Regions from separate parts of the Melissococcus plutonius ATCC 35311 genome, predicted to be linked through region 1. Evidence: predicted binding sites of a transcription regulator. Region 1 holds the regulator's gene; each other region holds the start of a gene.
What was found. The regulator NrdR, encoded in region 1, represses ribonucleotide reductase genes. The targets are predictions, from matches to a motif close to ACACNATATATNGTGT.

Region 1 (3,293 bases):
TGCCGATGTTTCACATAAATAATTGCCTCTTCTGGTGAACAAATTTTTTCTTTTGCCCAATCATTTGCAATTTTACTTGCATGTTCTGATTCAAACGTTGTTTTTTTCTCAATCACAATGACAAAATGAATTAAAATATTGATGACACTGTTTGGCAATTTCGAATGTTCGACTAAAAAACGTACATTATATTTTTCAATATTCGTTGGAAAAAGATTACATGCTTCCTTGACCATCGTTAAATAAATCTCCGGTGCAAATTTTTCACTCTCCATAACTACCGCAATATCTGAATCTGAAAAATTTTCCATCTGTTTTAGCGAATTATAACGATAGCTACTTTTTTCTTCTTCAGATAATTTCATGTCTTTATAGAATGGATCTATCTTACGTTGTTTTTGTTGTGGGTAAAAAGCTTGATTAATTTGTTTCTTTAATTCTTGACTATTAATTTGGTTGGTATAATAGTCGAATGATTTAGCTGCTAAATTTGCCATTTCAAATTCATCAATCCCTAAACTTTGATGGTATAATAGTACCATTTTTTTAAAGTCAGCTTCATCTTCTGGTAGTTGGATACCAAAGTTTGTTAACTGTGTTAAAAAAAAGTTCCAATCAAATGTCTCTGAATCAACTGTCAACTCTCTTTTTGGACGACTTTTTTTTAATTGATGATGAATGGTTTGGATAAATTCTTGTTGGGAAAGTACTTGTTCCTCATTAAATAAATAAATTTCTTTGAAATCTGCTGAAATATTCTCATATCCAGCTAGATTAATTTCCTTTGGTTGAAATTGTTCAAATAATTTATTAAATTTTCGTTGACCGACTACGTTTAGTAAAGTAATGGATAAAATTTCATCTTTGAAAAAACGGATAGCTGTTTCTGGATGATTCAATTGATAAATATAGTTAAATCCAAGCTCAATATCTTCCTTAACAAAGGTATCTAAAAGACCAATTCCCTCTAATTTTTTGCGTGCCTGCATGATTTGCTTTATCCCCATATCTGTTGTTGTAATAATATCTACATGAAACAGGGAGTCACTTTGTCCGGTCGTTGAATTAATTTCTGAAAGTAAAGTCAAATAAAGGCATAAAGCATTAGCACCAATAATGGGTTGGTATAAAAACGTTAATATTTCCTTGTCTTGATCAGTTAAAGGAGTATTAATGATTGTTTGAAATATGGTTTTTGGCTGAATTTCATGATGTTCATTATTCAACGCGGTTTTCCTCTACTTTTCTTTCAATTTATCATCTGGTGATTTTGCTTTGTCTACAATATCTTGCAGTTCCTTTAAGAATACACTCATGTCTTTAAATTGGCGATAGACACTGGCAAAGCGAATATACGCGATGTCATCCAAATCAACAAGGTCTTCCATCACATATTCACCAATCAAATTGGTAGAAACTTCATTTTCTCCTAAATTACGTATTTTAATTTCTACATCATCAACAATTTTTGCCATCTGCTCCATGGCAACCGGTCGTTTTTCAGCAGATCGAACCAAACCACGCAAAATTTTTTCCCGACTAAATTCTTCGCGTTCACCATTTTTCTTAATAACTAATAAAGGAGTGGCTTCGATTCTCTCAAAGGTCGTAAAACGATAACCACAATTTTCACATTCACGACGTCTACGAATTACCCGACCATCTTCTGCTTGACGACTATCAACAACACGGGAATTATTGTGATGACATCTTGGACAACGCATAACTATTCACCTCACCTATACTAAAAATTAGTTTTATCGGTTTTATTATAACATGAAACACGAAAGATAGTAGTAAACAAATAAGCCATTAAAAGATTAAAAACAACCATTACATTTTTTCTAATTGAACTCACAAGTAACACTTCTTCAAATGGGCATTTTAATTCTCTTTATAACTAATAAGCAAATTATTCCTATTTACCAATGTGTTGTAGCCAATCTACTACTTGCTGCTCAGTTTCAATTTTAGAGCCACTATTATCAAACAAAATATTCGCTCGTTTTTTCTTCTCTTCAATTGACCATTGACTTTGAATTCTTTTTCTCGCTTCTTCCTTTGTTAGCTGTTCTCTTTTCATTAATCGCTGTTGTTGAATGCTTTCTGGCGTATAAACTACGGCCACTTTTTCCATATAGACTTCATAATGTCCCTCATAAAGTAGTGGTAAATCAACAACAATTAAAGAAGCATCTGTGGTTTTTGCTTCAGCAATTTGTCTAAGGATTTCTTTTTTTAAGAATGGTGCCATTCGTTGATCTAACAACCTACGTTTTTCCTTATTGTGAAAAATCAACTCTCCAAGTAACTTACGGTCTAGTTCACCATTTTTTTTCAGTATTTTTTTGCCAAAGGCTTGCTCAATCGCTGTTAATGCCGGTTGTCCTTTTTCAACGATCTGTTTGGCAATGCAATCACCATCTATAACTGGATAATGAAACTTTTTAAAGACATTTACTACAGTACTTTTTCCTGTTGCAATACCACCTGTAATGCCTAGTATCAGTTGCATAACATAGCTCTCTCTTCCTTTTTATAATTTTTGACAGTGAGGACAAAAATGTGTCCCACGTTGGGCGACTTTTATTTTTTGAATCGGTGTTGCACAACATGCACAAGGCTTATCTTTTTGTCCATAAACGTTTAAGGCTAGTTGGAAGGTTCCTGCTTCACCTAAAGCATTTAAATAACTACGAATAGTCGTTCCACCGGCCTTTACAGCTTGAGTTAAAATGTCAATAATTGCTTTATGTAATCGATTAACCTCAGAAACACTTAATGTATTTGCTGGTTTTTCTGGATGAATTTTAGCTGTCCAAAGTGCTTCATCCACATAAATATTTCCAAGACCAGTAACCAGTTTTTGTTCTAAGAGTAATGGCTTAATTGCTTTATGATATTTTGCTAGATTTTTTTGAAATTCTTCTACATGGAAAGTTTCAAGCGTTGGTTCAGGTCCCAAAAGAGCAATTCCTTTATATTCATTGCTTTTATCTTTTGGAATAAGCGCCATTCGCCCAAATTTCCGAATATCTAAATAACGTAATTGACTATCATCAGAAAACGTAAAGATCACATGAGTATGCTTGGTAATAGGGTCATCTTTTTGGTGAGTTTCATACTTACCTTCCATTCGTAAATGTGAAATTAAATCCCAATTTGTCAATTTGAAAATTAGAAATTTACCTCGACGGTCGATTCTTTTAATCTTTTGACCAATTAATTGTTTTTGAAAAGTTTCTACTTCTGGTTGTTCAATAATTCTTGACCATAAAACAGCAACTTCACAA
Region 2 (3,293 bases), 870 kb from region 1:
GATTGATTATAAGCAATCACACTAAAACAATAATAAATCATTACAGCAAAAATCATACTAATAAAATAAACAGAGTAGTTTAAAAACTGTGACTCAATCTTTTTCCATGTTATTTTGAAAATCATTCGCCTTACCACTTCCTCCAATTGTTGCCTGCATATCAATCACCTGATCAAAAAATTCTTTTCTGGTTCCTCGACGATGAATTTCAGAAAAAATTGTTCCATCTTTAATAAATAAAATACGATTACAATAACTTGCTGTATAAGGATCATGTGTCACCATTAAAATAGTTGTCTTATCTTGGGCATTCATTTCAGACATATAACGCAAAAGTTCTGCTGCCGATTTAGAGTCTAAAGAACCTGTTGGCTCATCTGCAAAAATAAGTTCAGGCTGAATAATTAAAGCACGGGCTGCAGTGACACGTTGACGTTGTCCAATTGAAATATTTGCTGGATAGCTGGTTAATAATTCCTCGATACCTAAAACTTTTGTAACATGCATAAAACGTCGTTTCATTTCTTTTATAGGAAAATGATCGACGGCCAAGGGTAATAAAATATTATCCTTTATATTTAATGTATCAATCAAGCTAAAATTTTGAAAAATAAATCCTAATTTTTTACGTCTAAAATCACTTAACTGATTATCTCTCATCCTCAAAGTATTTTGGCCATTTAATTGAATCATACCTGCATCTGGTAGTAAGGTAGTTGAAATAATATTTAATAATGTCGTTTTGCCTGCGCCGCTTGGACCCATAATACCTACAAATTCACCTTGGTCTATTGAAAAAGAAATATTATTTAATACATGAACCTTATTATAACGATAACCAAACGATTTACTAATATGATTCACTTCAACAATTTTCTTCATTCGATTACTCCCTTTCTTCTCACTCTTATTTTAACAAGCATTCATCTCTATAAATACCTCCTGTTGCTTTAATAATAACTTCTCTTAAAAAAATTAAAATAACAACCTATTTATCAAAAGGTCAATCTAAAAAAATAACTAAAACTTGTCATCAAAAATTCTTAATTCTAGCAGATTCATTTATTTTTATGATGAATAACTTTCAGTGTAACTCTTTATAAAATTATATTTGAATATAAAATAAAATCAAAAAACGTTTTTAGCAAAATTTTACTTAAAAATACATAAATAAATTCAATTTAAGCAGATTATTCTGTTTGATTTATTTTGATTCATTGGTTGTTTACTTATAAGACATTACACAGCATGTATCTTTTTTGCACCATTTTTCTAAAGATATTTGCATAACTATTATTTATCATAACAGAAGCTGTCAAACCACTATATATTGATACATTTTTAATTTTTTAATGAATTAAACACCATATATAGTTGCAACTATTTTAAAACTGTTTTATTATAATATTGAGCAAAAAATGAGGAGTGGATAACAGTGATGGAAATAAAACAAAAAGAAAGAACAACAAATGATGACATCAATCTATCAAAAATCAAAATTATCAAAAGAGATGGACGTTTAGTTGATTTTTCTAATAAAAAAATTTATGATGCCTTGATGAAAGCAGAAAGACAAATCAATGGTTCTCTAGATCCACTTGCATATGAACGTATTCAAGAAATCCTTGATCGAGTAGATCAAGAAATTTCTGAACGATTTACAAATAATGTGAAAATTTATGAAATTCAAAACATTGTTGAACATACCTTGCTTGAAAAGAATGAATATGAACTTGCTGAAGCCTATATCAATTATCGGACACGTCGAGACTTTGAACGGAGTAAAGCAACAGATATTAATTTTACTATTGGCAAATTAATTAATAAAGACCAAACAATTGTTAACGAAAATGCCAATAAAGATAGTGATGTATTCAATACACAGCGTGATTTAACAGCTGGTATCGTTGGAAAATCTATTGGACTTAAAATGTTACCCTCACATGTGGCAAATGCTCATCAAAAGGGGGACATTCATTATCATGATTTAGATTATCATCCCTATACACCAATGACAAATTGCTGTTTAATTGATTTTCATGAAATGTTGAATAATGGTTTCAAAATTGGTAATGCAGATGTTGAATCACCAAAATCCATTCAAACAGCAACTGCTCAAATTTCCCAGATTATTGCAAATGTTGCTTCTAGTCAATATGGTGGTTGTTCAGCAGATCGTTTGGATGAATTATTAGCTCCATTTGCCGAACTAAATTATCAAAAACACTTAAATGATGCACTAAAATGGATTGATTCTTCAGAAAAGCAGCAACAATTTGCAAAAGAAAAAACAAAAAAAGATATTTTTGATGCCATGCAAAGTTTAGAATATGAAATTAACACGTTATTTACTTCAAATGGCCAAACACCATTTACTTCTTTAGGATTTGGTTTAGGTACAAACTGGTTGGAACGTGAAATTCAAAAAGCCATCTTACAAATTAGAATTAATGGATTAGGCATTGAGAAACGAACAGCCATTTTTCCTAAACTAATCTTTACATTGAAGCGAGGAATAAATTTAGAAACATCAGATCCTAATTATGATATCAAGCAACTAGCTTTAGAATGTTCAACTAAACGGATGTATCCAGATATTTTAAATTATGATAAAATTGTTGAATTAACGGGTAGCTTTAAAGTACCCATGGGTTGTCGATCCTTCTTACAAGGTTGGAAAGATGAACAGAACCAGGAAGTAAACGTTGGTCGTATGAACCTAGGTGTAGTTACATTAAATTTACCACGAATTGCCTTAGAAGCACAAGGAAACAAGGCAGCCTTTTGGTCTTTATTACAGGAACGTTTAGCAATTATAAAGGATGCCTTAGTTTTTCGTGTAGACAGATGTAAAGAAGCTGCACCAACCAATGCGCCAATCCTTTATATGTATGGTGCTTTTGGCAAACGACTTTCTTCTAAAGAGTCTGTGAATGAATTATTTAAAAATCGTCGTGCAACAGTTTCCCTAGGTTACATTGGTCTTTATGAGGTTGCTACTTCTTTTTATGGTGGCGAATGGGAAAGCAATCCTGAAGCAAAAGAGTTTACTCTAGCCATTTTAAAAGAACTAAAAACAAAGGCCGATCTTTGGGGAGAGGAATATGGTTATCATTTTAGTGTTTATTCAACACCAAGTGAAAGTTTAACAGATCGTTTTTGCCGTTTAGATACAGAAAAATTTGGCATTGTTAAAAATATAACTGATAAAGAATACTATACGAATAGTTTTCATTATGATGTTAGAAAAAATCCAACACCTTTTGAAAAATTGGATTTTGAAAAGGACTATC
Region 3 (3,293 bases), 800 kb from region 1:
CTCCCTGTCTTTGACCCAGTTGATTAGAATAACTAAAACTATCTTCAAATAATTTCATTACTGGAACAACACCACTTGCTGCTCCCTCATACCCTTTAATTGGCGCACTAGCTTCACGTAAATTTGATAAAGTAATACCAACGCCACCACCAATTCTAGACAACTGCAAAGCTGAATTAATTGAACGGCCAATGCTATTCATGTCATCGGTTACTTGGATTAAAAAGCAAGAGACCAATTCACCTCGACGTTTTTTACCAGCATTTAAAAAAGAAGGCGTTGCTGGTTGGTAGCGTTGATGAATCATTTCATCTGCAAGTGTAATTGCCAATTCTTCATTGCCATCTGCAAAATAAAGAGCATTAAAGGCAACCCGATCTTCATAACTTTCTAGATACATCGTTCCATCGTTCGTTTTAAGCGCATATTGGGAATAAAACTTATAAGCTGCCATAAATGATTGGAATTGAAATTTTTGTTCCATTAAAAATGTATAAAGGCTTTCGATAAATGACATGGAATATTTATGAATAAAATCAACTTCTAAATAGTCATTTTCGATTAAAAAATTGATTTTTGCCTCTATAGAAGGAAAAATCTTAGTATTAGGTAAAACATTTTCCTTAAAAAAAGCTTCCAAAGCCTCTTTATCTTTATTTAAGGGAATTTGTCCATCAACTGGACGATTAATTTCATTATTTAATTTAAAATAGCTAACTTCTGTTAGATTTTTAAGACTCAAATTGATTCACTACTTTCTTAAAGGACGTAACATCTTCATTGGTACCACTGAATTCAAAAGCAAAGAGTAAAGGTACATTATAATCATGAGCAATATCTTTTGCTGTATAAACAAATAAATGCGCAAAATTTCGATTACCACTACCAGCAACACCTTGGCAATAGTCTTGATTGTCTTCATATTCAATAAAATCATTTACGATTTCAGTAATCTCTTTATCATAAGTAGGGACAATCAGGATGTAAGACTCGTTCATTTTAACATAAGGATCGCTTGGATCAATTTCATAGGATGGTAGATTTAATTTGTTAACAAAGCGTTTTGTTTGCCCAGTTACCGAAAAATAAACAATTTTCATAATTTGATTAAGCCAATTGTTTTAACTGATTTGGGCGAAAGCCAACAATGGTTGTCGTATCAGATATGATAACAGGAACGCTTTGAAATCCTTGTTCTTTTAAACGATTTAATTCATAAGGTTCTTGATCAATATTTATTTCTTCAAAAGAAATATTATTTTCAGTTAGATAACGTTTTGTCATTTTACATTGCATACAGTTATTTTTAGAAAAGATTTTAACGCTCATTTAAATTCCCCCTATATAAAATTGTAATTTATCTATAATCATTAGTATAAATATCTAATAAGAAAAGTCAACTGTTAAACACTATATATTGTGTTCTGATTTATCGAATATACAATTTTTAGTGTTGTAAATGCTAAATGGTAAAAAATGTTTGATTGATAGGTGGATTAAGAAAATAGTAAAACACAGCAATTGGCTCTTTTTGATTGCTATTAAGATAAATGAAAGAAATGAGATGAAAAAATAACAAAAGAACCTAAAAACAAACACCAAAAAGTAATTGACTTTCTACTAATGTAGGTGTATCCTTTTTCTGATATTGAGAATCATTATCAAAAACTATCTGCACATTTGAAAAGAGGGACAATCATGCAACTTTTGTCGGATGCAACATTGGGGAAAGCTTACACAATTGAGGAAATTTGTGTAAAAGATGAAACAACTAAAAAAAGTTTAAATCAGCTAGGAATGATTACAGGTGGGCAGGTAGCAGTAACACAATTTGCTGGTGAAAATGGCATCATTCTCTTACATAACAGTCGAATTGCTTTAGACAAATCAATTTTAAAACAAATTCATATTACAGAAAAAGAACAAATTAATCTTAATTGGATGCCTTTAAGTCAATTAAAAATTGGTGAATATGCTAAAGTTGTGGGCATTCATGGAGAAGGTACAGTAAAACGTCGATTAATGGATATGGGGTTAACAAAAAATGTAGAAATATTTGCCAGAAAGGTAGCTCCTTTTGGTGATCCAATTGAAATCAATTTACGTGGTTATGAGTTGACCTTACGAAAAAGTGAGGCTGAACTTGTTTTGGTAGCAAAGGAGGAAAAGAATTGAACAATTGTCACATTGCCTTAGCCGGAAATCCAAACAGTGGAAAAACTTCTACGTTTAATGCATTAACTGGATCAAGTCAATATGTTGGGAATTGGCCCGGAGTAACGGTTGAATGCAAAAAAGGTCAGTGGAAAAAAGACAAACAAATTAGTATTCAGGATTTACCAGGCATTTATTCGCTTTCACCATATACACAGGAAGAGATTATAGCTAGAGATTATTTATTAACTGAAGATGGACCAGATATTATTTTAAACATTATTGATTCGACTAATTTAGAAAGAAATCTTTATTTGACAACACAACTGATGGAGACTGGAATACCTGTTGTTATTGCTTTAAATATGATGGATATTCTTGAAAAAAAAGGTAAAAAGATTAATAGCGATAAACTTAGCTATGGAATGGGTGTCAAGGTTGTTGAAATTAGTGCGCTAAAGAATCATGGTTTAGATCATGCGATGAAAACAGCGATTCAGGAAGCAAAAACAGTGGATAAAGAGGAGCTGAACTATCCGACTTATGATAGTCGTTTGGAAGCGGCACTCAGTGAAATTTCAGAAATCATTGTACATAATGTGCAAGGCAGTCAACTCCGTTGGTATAGTATCAAATTATTCGAACGTGATGTAAAAATAATGAATTTATTAGAATTAACTGAAGCCCAGAAAAAAGAAATTGAAGAAATTATTCAAATGACTGAAAAAATTCTAAATGATTCTAGTGAAGCAATTATTATTAATGAACGCTATGAATATATCACCCGTTTAACTGCATTATGTTCTATTGAAAAAGATAATGTAAAATTTAATACAAGCGATAAAATAGATCATGTTGTAACCAATAGGTAGTTAGCATTGCCAATTTTTGCTGCTGTTATGTGGTGTGTTTATTATCTATCTGTACAAACAATTGGAAAGGTTGGGACTGATTGGCTAAATGATGTATTGTTTGGTGATATTATCACCAATTCAGTTACAAATATATTACAATCTTTACATATAGCTGGATGGCTTCAAGATCTTATCACAAATGGAATTATAGCTGGTGTTGGAGCCGTTATTGGCTTTTTACCACAATTAATTATGCTGTTTTTATGTTTAGCTATTTTAGAAGAT

Region 2: a site for NrdR is predicted at 1,362-1,377, ahead of nrdD (anaerobic ribonucleoside-triphosphate reductase). Genes of this name have one in related genera too.
Region 3: a site for NrdR is predicted at 1,408-1,423, ahead of nrdH (glutaredoxin-like protein NrdH). Genes of this name have one in related genera too.

The regions. Positions count from the first base shown of each region.
Region 1 is NC_015516.1:1,663,135-1,666,427, forward strand. It holds gene MPTP_RS07260 (replication initiation and membrane attachment family protein) at 1-1,226, opposite strand, end outside; gene nrdR (transcriptional regulator NrdR) at 1,239-1,724, opposite strand; gene coaE (dephospho-CoA kinase) at 1,919-2,515, opposite strand; gene mutM (DNA-formamidopyrimidine glycosylase) at 2,537-3,293, opposite strand, start outside.
Region 2 is NC_015516.1:646,426-649,718, reverse strand. It holds gene MPTP_RS09375 (FtsX-like permease family protein) at 1-125, opposite strand, end outside; gene MPTP_RS02750 (ABC transporter ATP-binding protein) at 94-882, opposite strand; gene nrdD (anaerobic ribonucleoside-triphosphate reductase) at 1,439-3,293, shown strand, end outside.
Region 3 is NC_015516.1:576,984-580,276, forward strand. It holds gene nrdE (class 1b ribonucleoside-diphosphate reductase subunit alpha) at 1-742, opposite strand, end outside; gene nrdI (class Ib ribonucleoside-diphosphate reductase assembly flavoprotein NrdI) at 732-1,100, opposite strand; gene nrdH (glutaredoxin-like protein NrdH) at 1,108-1,329, opposite strand; gene MPTP_RS02405 (ferrous iron transport protein A) at 1,699-2,175, shown strand; partial or broken gene feoB (ferrous iron transport protein B) at 2,172-3,293, shown strand, end outside.